One region of the Halomonas sp. AOP43-A1-21 genome, then DNA from elsewhere that is predicted to be linked to it. Evidence: riboswitches for the same ligand, from Rfam matches in the RefSeq annotation. Region 1 holds a riboswitch; the other holds the start of a gene.
What was found. A riboswitch is a leader RNA that binds a small molecule or an ion and turns the genes downstream of it on or off. The one in region 1 is predicted to bind cobalamin.
Positions count from the first base shown of each region.

Region 2: it holds a riboswitch for cobalamin, as region 1 does, so the genes downstream of both, ACT3R7_RS03515 (ABC transporter substrate-binding protein) here and ACT3R7_RS14440 (TonB-dependent receptor domain-containing protein) in region 1, are expected to answer to the same signal.

Region 1 is NZ_JBQSWC010000026.1:23,756-28,081, forward strand. It holds gene ACT3R7_RS14430 (FecCD family ABC transporter permease) at 1-496, opposite strand, end outside; gene ACT3R7_RS14435 (cobalamin-binding protein) at 496-1,419, opposite strand; gene ACT3R7_RS14440 (TonB-dependent receptor domain-containing protein) at 1,400-3,205, opposite strand; cobalamin riboswitch at 3,342-3,549, opposite strand; gene ACT3R7_RS14445 (hypothetical protein) at 3,750-4,326, opposite strand, start outside.
Region 2 is NZ_JBQSWC010000004.1:26,427-30,752, forward strand. It holds gene ACT3R7_RS03515 (ABC transporter substrate-binding protein) at 1-1,014, opposite strand; cobalamin riboswitch at 1,077-1,268, opposite strand; gene ACT3R7_RS03520 (DUF2243 domain-containing protein) at 1,381-1,845, shown strand; gene ACT3R7_RS03525 (cytochrome c oxidase assembly protein) at 1,848-2,687, shown strand; gene speB (agmatinase) at 2,702-3,604, opposite strand; gene ACT3R7_RS03535 (LysR family transcriptional regulator) at 3,762-4,326, shown strand, end outside.

The DNA of each region.
Region 1 (4,326 bases):
TCAACGTAATCACAGCCCCCCAACCTGAAGCGACTACCACCCCGGTTAACAGCAACCTTGCAGGGCTCCAGCCGCCACGGCCATGCGCTAAACCAAATACCAATAACGTTGAAAACAGCGCGCCTATAAATGCCGCCCCCGATACCAGGAAACCGCCCAGACCCACCAGCATGGCTGCCAGCGCGCCAATAGAGGCTCCGCCGGAAAGCCCCAGCACGTAAGGGTCGGCCAAAGGGTTGCGCAGCAGTACTTGCATCAGCGCCCCGGCTACCGCCAGCAAGCCGCCGACTGCAAACGCAGAAAGCGCCCGGGGCAAACGCAACTCCCACACCAGCGTACTGGCTAAAAGCTCGCCCTGCCCCTGGGCAACTGCCCACAGTTGAGCAACTGAGAGGGAGGCGCTGCCGATACTCACGGCAAACAGCAAAGCGATTAGCGCGGCAAGGACAAGCACTCCCAAGGGCGCACTTAGGCTGCCTTGCGCTACTTTCCTCATTACCGCGCCCCACGCATTCGGCGAACGCTATCCAGCTGGTCACACAGAATTTTGGCACCTTGTACCATGCGCGGCGTCGGGCGCTGAATAAGCGAAGGCGGTACAAAGAACAGATGGTTATTGACCACCGCCGTAAGGTACGGATACTGCTCCCAGTGGGCTAGCCAGTGGCGGTTTTCTTCACCCATTCCACCGGCCACGATAGCTTCAGGATTGGCTGCCAGCACGGCCTCATCATCAAGGCGTGGAACTAAACGTGACTGTTCTCCCACCACGTTAAACCCGCCGCACAGCTGAATGACCTGGCCAATAAGATGCTGGTCATTAACGCTCATAACCGGCTCGTCCCACACCTGGTAAAACGTACTGACCGGCTCACGGTGTTCATATTGATTTTCAAGCGCTACCATCTGGCGCCGAAAACCATCAGCGACACTTTGCCCGGCGGCTTCGGTACCGGCCAACCGCGCGATGCGCTCAATCGTGCTGGCCACGCCCTCAATTGTGCGGGGCTCAATATAAAAGACCGATAGGCCTAACGCTTCCAGCGTTTCCAACTGCTCGGCTGGATTGCCCGTGACCCAGCCAACGACCAGGTCAGGGGCAAGGCTTACCAGCGCCTCAAGATCAATACGGGTATGGCTGCCCACTGAGGCAACCTGCTTTGCCTCGGGCGGATAATCGCTAAAGGAGACCACCGCCACCACCTGTTCACCCGCACCGGCGGCGTAGGTAAGCTCAGTGGCGCCAGGCGACAGCGTGGCGATGCGCCGGGCAGGATTGTACAGGCAGACTTCGCGGTCGCGATCATCCACCACGCAGCGCGCATGGTGATTCGCTTGCGCCATACCCACAGGCATTACTAGCACGAGGGCCAGCGCCGTTCGCGCCAATTTATGCACTTTATTGACCAAAATGAACACTCAGAAAACCTGCCCGTCCCGCATTTAAATAGTCCGCGCCGTCAAAGGAGCGTGTGGTCACGTAATCCTGGCCCATAACGTTCTCTAATGTAAGGCGAGCACTCCACAATGGAGCAAACTGCCAGCCGGCGCGCAGATTGACCAGCCCATAACCACTTAGCCGATCCTGGTTTTGTGCATCACGATAGCGGTGGTTTTGGGCGACCCACGAACCGCCCAGCGACCACTTACCTAATTCGCGGTCGATATCCAGACGTACGCTTTGCGTAGCGCGATTCTGCAGCCGATTGCCTGTTAAGCGGTTCTCAGGATCGGTGTAGGTCAACGCGGCAGCCAGTATCCAATCATTTAGCTCAACGCCACTGGCAAGCTCTGCCCCCCGAATCCGTGACGAAGGTACGTTAGACTGAACGCCCTGCCCCGCAATCAGATTATCAATATCCGTTTGATAGAGAGCGGCATCCCAAAACCACTGCGCATACTGGCCACGAACACCCACTTCAACGGTTTCAGAGGTTTCAGACTCAAGGTCCGGATTACCAAACCCCGGGTAGTAAAGCTGGTTATACGTCGGCGCGTTAAACGCCGTGCCATAGCTGGCCCGCAGGGTATGGTTGTTATCCAGCGCGTAGCCTGCTGCCAGGCTGCCGGTGACTTCATCGCCGTAGGCTTCATTATCATCAAAGCGTAAGCTGGCTTGCAGGGTTAACGGTGAAAAGTCCAGCAGCGCCTGGGTGAATACGGCTTTATTGCTGCGGCTGGTTTCATCGTATTCAATAGTACTGTCAACCTTATCCTCGCTGTATTCAGCGCCTGCGATCAGCTCGTGAGCCCCCGCGGTAACAATATTTTCCCAGCGCGCAGTGCTAATCTTGGTGTTGAATACCGAGTCGCCAAAGCTTGCATAGTCATCGCTCTCATCGCGGGACTCACTCAGCGTGAGGCGGCTGTGCCAGTTGTTCTTGATCGGCAACTCGCCATAAATACCGGCTACTTGTTGAACAAAGTCGTTTTCACCGCCATCGTATTCGTTATTACCCCGAGCGCGTAGCGCAAGGGCACCCACCTCAGCGCCATTTTCAAACGTATGCGAAACCCGCGCCAACGCAGAGGTATTGTCGTAGCCTTTATCTTCGCCATCGCGACGAACCGGCTGGCCATCGGTAGTCAAGTGGCTGCCCGCAAAGCTGTAGCGGGTACCGCCTTCGCGACCGCTGATTCCCGCGCTTACTCGCTGAGTATTGAACGAACCACCGCCTATCGAAAACCTCGGCTGCGGCCCCGCTTCGCTCGCTTGGGGCGTAAATAACTGCACTACCCCGCCAATCGCATCGGCACCGTACAGGCTACCCCGTGGTCCGCGCACGATTTCAGCGCGCTCAAACATACGCGGGTCAAGATACGACCAGGCAGCCCCGCCGCTGGTGGCTGAACGTAAACGAATACCGTCAATCAACAGCACATTTTGGCCGCTTCCAGTACCGCGAATATACACGCTGCTGTTTTTTCCAAAGCTGCCGTTAGAGCTTACATCCACCCCCGGCTGGCCACGAAACAGATCGGTAATGCTCACCGGGTCTTGGCGGCGCAGCGTGGCTTCATCCAATACGGTAACCGAGGAAAGGCTGTCATTGGCCGTACGCGGCGCCAGCGCGGCAGTAACCACTACCGGGTTAAGAGTGCTTTGCAAACCAGCTTGAGCGCTTGGCAGGTCACTCTGAGCAACGACCACGGGAGATACAACCAACGCAGCAAGCGCGGCAGAAACAGGAAGATAGTTAGGCATGAGGAGGTACCTTGCGCGCTGTGCCAACCCGCACAGCGTGGTTTTTATAATCGCCAAGCGCAGGCACCACAAGGGAATAGCAGGAAGTCACTAATCGCCTTGAGAGCGCCCACCGCGTCCTGGCATGTTCGGCTGATATAGCCCTCTCTCTCAGGCCGGTCTCCGGGCTGACAAGCGAAGCACACTGACGCTTCCAAGCACTCACCTTCCCATGCGTTTATATTGCACAGTGGTAACGAGGGCTCTTAACTTGATCACCGTTGCGGGGGCAGCGTTGGATTGGGCACCAACTTCCCGTTTCACCAGCGGCTTTGGCCGCCGACACCTGAAAGAGCGCGTAAACTAGCAAGTTGTCGTGACCCGGTCAATTTGACGGGTTCCTTACCGTACAAAACACAACATTTAAAAAACGATTGCCCTGACCGGTTGGTAGCAGATCATTTTTTCCAATCTAGCCGAAATCACTCAATACCAAGCGAAAATATAATCAATGGGTACAAATAAGGTATGCTCTGCATAGTTTAATGTTGCCCAACTGAAAATATTATTCGCCTACTTGAAACCACCAGGTTAAAAAAGCATCTTCCTCAACCAGGTCAGGCGTAGGCTGTGCTAAAAAACCGTAGCCTGCATCAATCTCTAAAGCGTTCGTTTCCAGTACTATATCTCTAATATTGCTGATACTTGAGCTTTCCTTAATACTAATCTGCTCCTCCTCTGAAGAAAATAACCCAACATGTAAACCTAACGCCGTGTACCAGAGACTGATCAATTCATGATCGTCCTGAGATTTAGCGGAAAAAATCACTTCTTTAACCATATCTACAGTATCTATCGTTTTGGGGGGCAACGCATCACTGCCTATAAGATCACCTTGTTCCACAAACTGCTGCCAAAGAGGTGAACTAGCATCAAAAAATAAATAAGGAGGCTTGATATAACCTGCCGTTGGATTGGACTGCTCGTGCCACTCTTCTTGTGGCTTTAAATTTATGAAAGAAAAATCACTGATTCCATTAAAAAACGTCTCGTGCTCCGCATAATCAGGATGCTGAGATATCTCAAACTGATACACAAACTTATGCTCCAGCAGAGTATCGATCACTCGAAAATGCGTGAAA
Region 2 (4,326 bases), on a different contig from region 1:
TCAGTGGGTTAGATCAAAATCGGCAAGCTGGTCAGCGAGCACTTCCAAGGCAAAGATTGACCTGACCGAGGGATCCAGTGCGTGCGCATCAATCGCGATAATACGCTCCTGCTGAACGGCTTCGGTCTCGCGGGTAACGGGGTCGGATGCCAGAAACTCACGCTTGGCGGCAATATCATCGGCCGGGAAGCGGCGCCGGTCCATGCGCGCGGCGGCAATAAAGGTAGGGTTGCTCCTGGCAATGGTTTCCCAGCCAACGGTCGGCCACTCTTCTTCTGCAGTCACGACGTTGGTGATCCCCAGCCTGTTCATCAGCCAGTCGGGCACACTGTTGACACCTGCTACATAAGGATCGATGGCCATGTCGGCGGAGGAGTACCAAAAAACACCGGTGATATCATCGGGCAGATCCAGCGCTTCGGCTTTCTCTACGGCCGCAGCTTCGCGCGCCTTTAGCTCAGCAATCACTTGATCGCTACGTTCGGTCACGTCAAAGAGCTGGGCTAGCGTGTCAATGCTTTCGTAAATCAACTCGGTATCGAAGAGCGTCGAGCGGGCGCCATCCATGCTTTGTTGATTGCTTTTGCCGATGCAGTCTGTGGGCATGATCCAGCTGGGGATCCCCAAATCCTCAAACATCTCTGGTGTGCCAACCACGCCTGCCGGGCCAATCATCCACTCATAGGCCGAGACGACCAGATCAGGCTTTTTGGCCACCACACTCTCGTAACTGGGCGCATCGTTGGAAAGACGCTCAACGGTGGCGTCAACGTCTGCAAACTCATCCAGCACCGGGTTGATCCACAGCGCTGTGCCCTCCAGCTTATCGGCAAGGCCCAGCATATACAGGATTTCGCTGGGTGCCTGGCCGATGCTTACGACCCGTTCAGGGGGCTTTTCCAGCGTGATCTCGTGGCCGCAGCTTTCAAGCGTCAAGGGGTAATCGGTAGCGGCGTAAGCTGCGTTTCCCAGCACAAGGCTGGCGACAGCCGCCGTGGTCAATTTCAACATCATGTACACTCCCGTGCATGATGAGCAGGCCGTTGGAACAGCAAAAAACTGAGCCGACCCGCTCGATGAAGGTTAGGGTGTCGGCAGGTCTCCTGACTGACGGGTCGTCGCTAGCTCACCTTCCCAGACATAGTGTCCAGTGGCATTGTCGAGCATCGCTCGCCGCCTACAGTTGCGGGGGCAGTTCCGTTTCGCGGCCAGGCGCGGCGGATTCTCTGTTAGGTTCTCGAAAGAACACCGACCCGGGGTATTCTAGGGCGTAACGATGGCACTTAACATTGTTAAAAATAGCCTTGGCTCACCGCTTCCTGGTTGCGAGAAAAGGGTGTAGTGCCTAACTTGAGGGAGACTGCTAGGAGCAAGGATGCCATGGCGAATCATTTCCCTTCTTCCAATATTGATACGAAACGCTCGCTATGGGCAGCCGTGCTGTTGGGTACTGGCGTAATGGCGGCCGTCGATGAAATAGTCTTTCACCAGTTGCTTCAATGGCATCATTTCTTTGATTTTGGTACGCCAACGTTTGGGATTATTTCGGATGGGCTACTGCATGCCTTCGAGCTACTCGCCATTGTGATAGGCGTATTCATGCTGCTTGACCTTTCCCAGCGCAAGCGCCTGACAATTCCCTGGGCCAAGACGGGCTTCTTTTTAGGTATGGGCGGTTTCCAGCTTTTTGATGGCCTGATCAACCACAAAATTTTGCGCCTGCATCAGATTCGCTATGGGGTCGATCCACTGCTCTACGACGTGGTGTGGAACGGTGCGGCAATAGTGCTTTTGCTTGTGGGTATCGGGTTTTATCGCCGTGCCAAGCGTCTTGGGCATCGCTAGACATGCACGTTCACGACCATACCCATGCCGCGCAAGGGGGATTGCTTGATTGGCTACCGTTGGCGCTGATTGTTTTAATCACGCTGGCGTATCTAGCGGCGGCTTATGCCCAGCGTCATAAAGCGGCTGGTTGGAGCGGTTGGCGGAGTAGCTTTTTTACCTTAGGCAGCCTGTTGCTTGCCATCGCGGTGGCGCCCCCATTAATGGCCTGGGCGCACCATGATCTGGTGGGCCATATGAGCCTGCATTTGTTGATCGGCATGTTGGCGCCGCTTGCCTGGGTCTTGGCCGCGCCCATCACTTTACTATTACGCACGTTGCCGCAGGCAGGTGGCAGGCGTGTAGCCGCCTTACTGCAGAGCCGGTTCGTGCGCTTCGTCTCCCACCCCGTCAGCGCGCTTATACTCAATATCGGCGGTATGTATGTGCTTTATCTCACGCCGCTGTATAGCGCATCGCTAGATAATCAAGCACTTCACTATTGGATACATGTGCATTTTCTGGTGGCGGGGTATCTTTTCTGCTGGACGATTCTGGCTGAGCCCGATGTGTCGCCCCATCGGCTGAGCCTGCGTTTTCGGCTAGGGGTACTGTTTGCGTCTATCGCTACCCACAGCCTGCTGGGCAAGCTTATGTACGGCTACGCTTGGCCACGTGGCACCGACCATTCGCTTGAGGAAATACAGGCCGCCGCCCAATTGATGTATTACGGCGGCGACCTGGCGGAAGTGCTGTTGGCGGTTGTACTGCTAACGCTTTGGTTGCGCAAGCCGGTCGAACGGCGTGAGGGGTTGTTCAAAAGTGCCGAACGCGACATAAGTCGCGTCGGAGTCAATACATAGATGCGTAAAGACTATTAAGCGCCCTTGGACGCCGCCAGCACATACAAGAACTCAAGCCCCAGCGTTGCCGCGGCAAGCGAGGTAATGTCGCCGTGATCGTAGGCTGGGTTAACCTCGACAACATCCATGCCCACCAGATCCATACCCACCAGACCGCGAACGACCTTGAGCAGCAGGTCGGTGGACATGCCGCCGCATACCGGCGTGCCGGTGCCCGGTGCAAAAGCAGGGTCGAGGCCGTCGATATCCAGGCTGACGTAGGCCGGGTGATGGCCCACGCGGGCGCGGATTTTTTCGAGCACGGCTTTGGGGCCGTTATCGTTTACCCAGTCGGCATCCAGCACTTCATAAGGGTGGTTGTGGCGGTCATAGCTTGTGCGAATGCCGATCTGCAGCGAATGCTCGGGCACAACCAAGCCTTCTTTAAGGGCGTGGTGGAAAATGGTGCCGTGATCAAAGCGCGTGCCCTGCTCGTAGGTATCAGTGTGGGCATCGAAGTGAATCAGTGCCAGCGGGCCGTGTTCGCGGGCATGGGCGCGCAGAAGCGGCAGGCTGATATAGTGGTCGCCGCCCAGGGTCAGCATCTTTTTACCCGCGCTGAGCCAGCGGTTGGCATGGTTTTCCAGGTTATCCACCAGGCTTTCTGGCTCACCGTAGGCGTAGTCCAGGTTACCTGCATCGCACACGCCAAGACGTTCTTCGAGCGCAAAATCCCACGGCCAGCGTTTGCCTTCCCAGATCAGGTTGGCCGTGGCCTGGCGAATGGCGTTCGGCCCCATGCGAGTGCCCGCCCGGCCTGAACATGCCAGGTCAAAGGGCACGCCGCTGATCACGACATCTGCATCGGTCGCTTTAGGATCGGTGGCCTTGGCCACGTTCATGAAAGTCGAAATAACATCACCAAACAGGCTGGGCATGATGGGTGTCTGGGTCACCGGCGGACTTCTCCTTGAGCACAAGATCGCGTAAGCCACGCGATGAGGAAGCGACCATAAATAATTTCCAGCAATAAATTAAATGAATGTTTAGAATTAAATCATTCGCTATATAAATAATGGCTAACTACGGACATTTATGAGCGCGTTGCGCCACTTTGATTTAAACCTGCTGCGCGTTTTCGAGATGCTGATGCGCGAGCGCCACGTTACGCGGGCCGCCGAAAAGCTGCACTTGAGCCAGCCAGCCTTGAGCCATGCGCTGAAGCGGCTGCGTGAGTCGCTGGATGACCCGTTGCTAGTGCGTACCGAGAACGGCATGCAGCCGACCCCCAGGGCGCTGGCGCTTTTGCCGGTGGTACAGCAGGCGCTGGCCATGTTGCAGGAGGGGCTGGCCCCGCCGGCTTCATTCGCGCCTGCCAGCAGTTCGCGTCGCTTTACCCTGGCCACCACTGATTACTTTGAGGAAGTCATGTACCCCGGCTTTTTAAGCCAGCTTTTGACTTATGCGCCGGGCATCAGTTTTTCCATTGAACTGATTACCCCGGAGGCGTTGAGCGAAGGGCTCGAGAGCCGCCAGATCGATATGGTGGTAGGGCTGGATAGCCAGGAGGAGCTGCCCGGCGGCGTGCTGCAGGCACCCTGGATGCACGAAGAGCTGGTATGCCTGGCGGCCACGCACAATCAAGGCGTGGGCGAGGCGC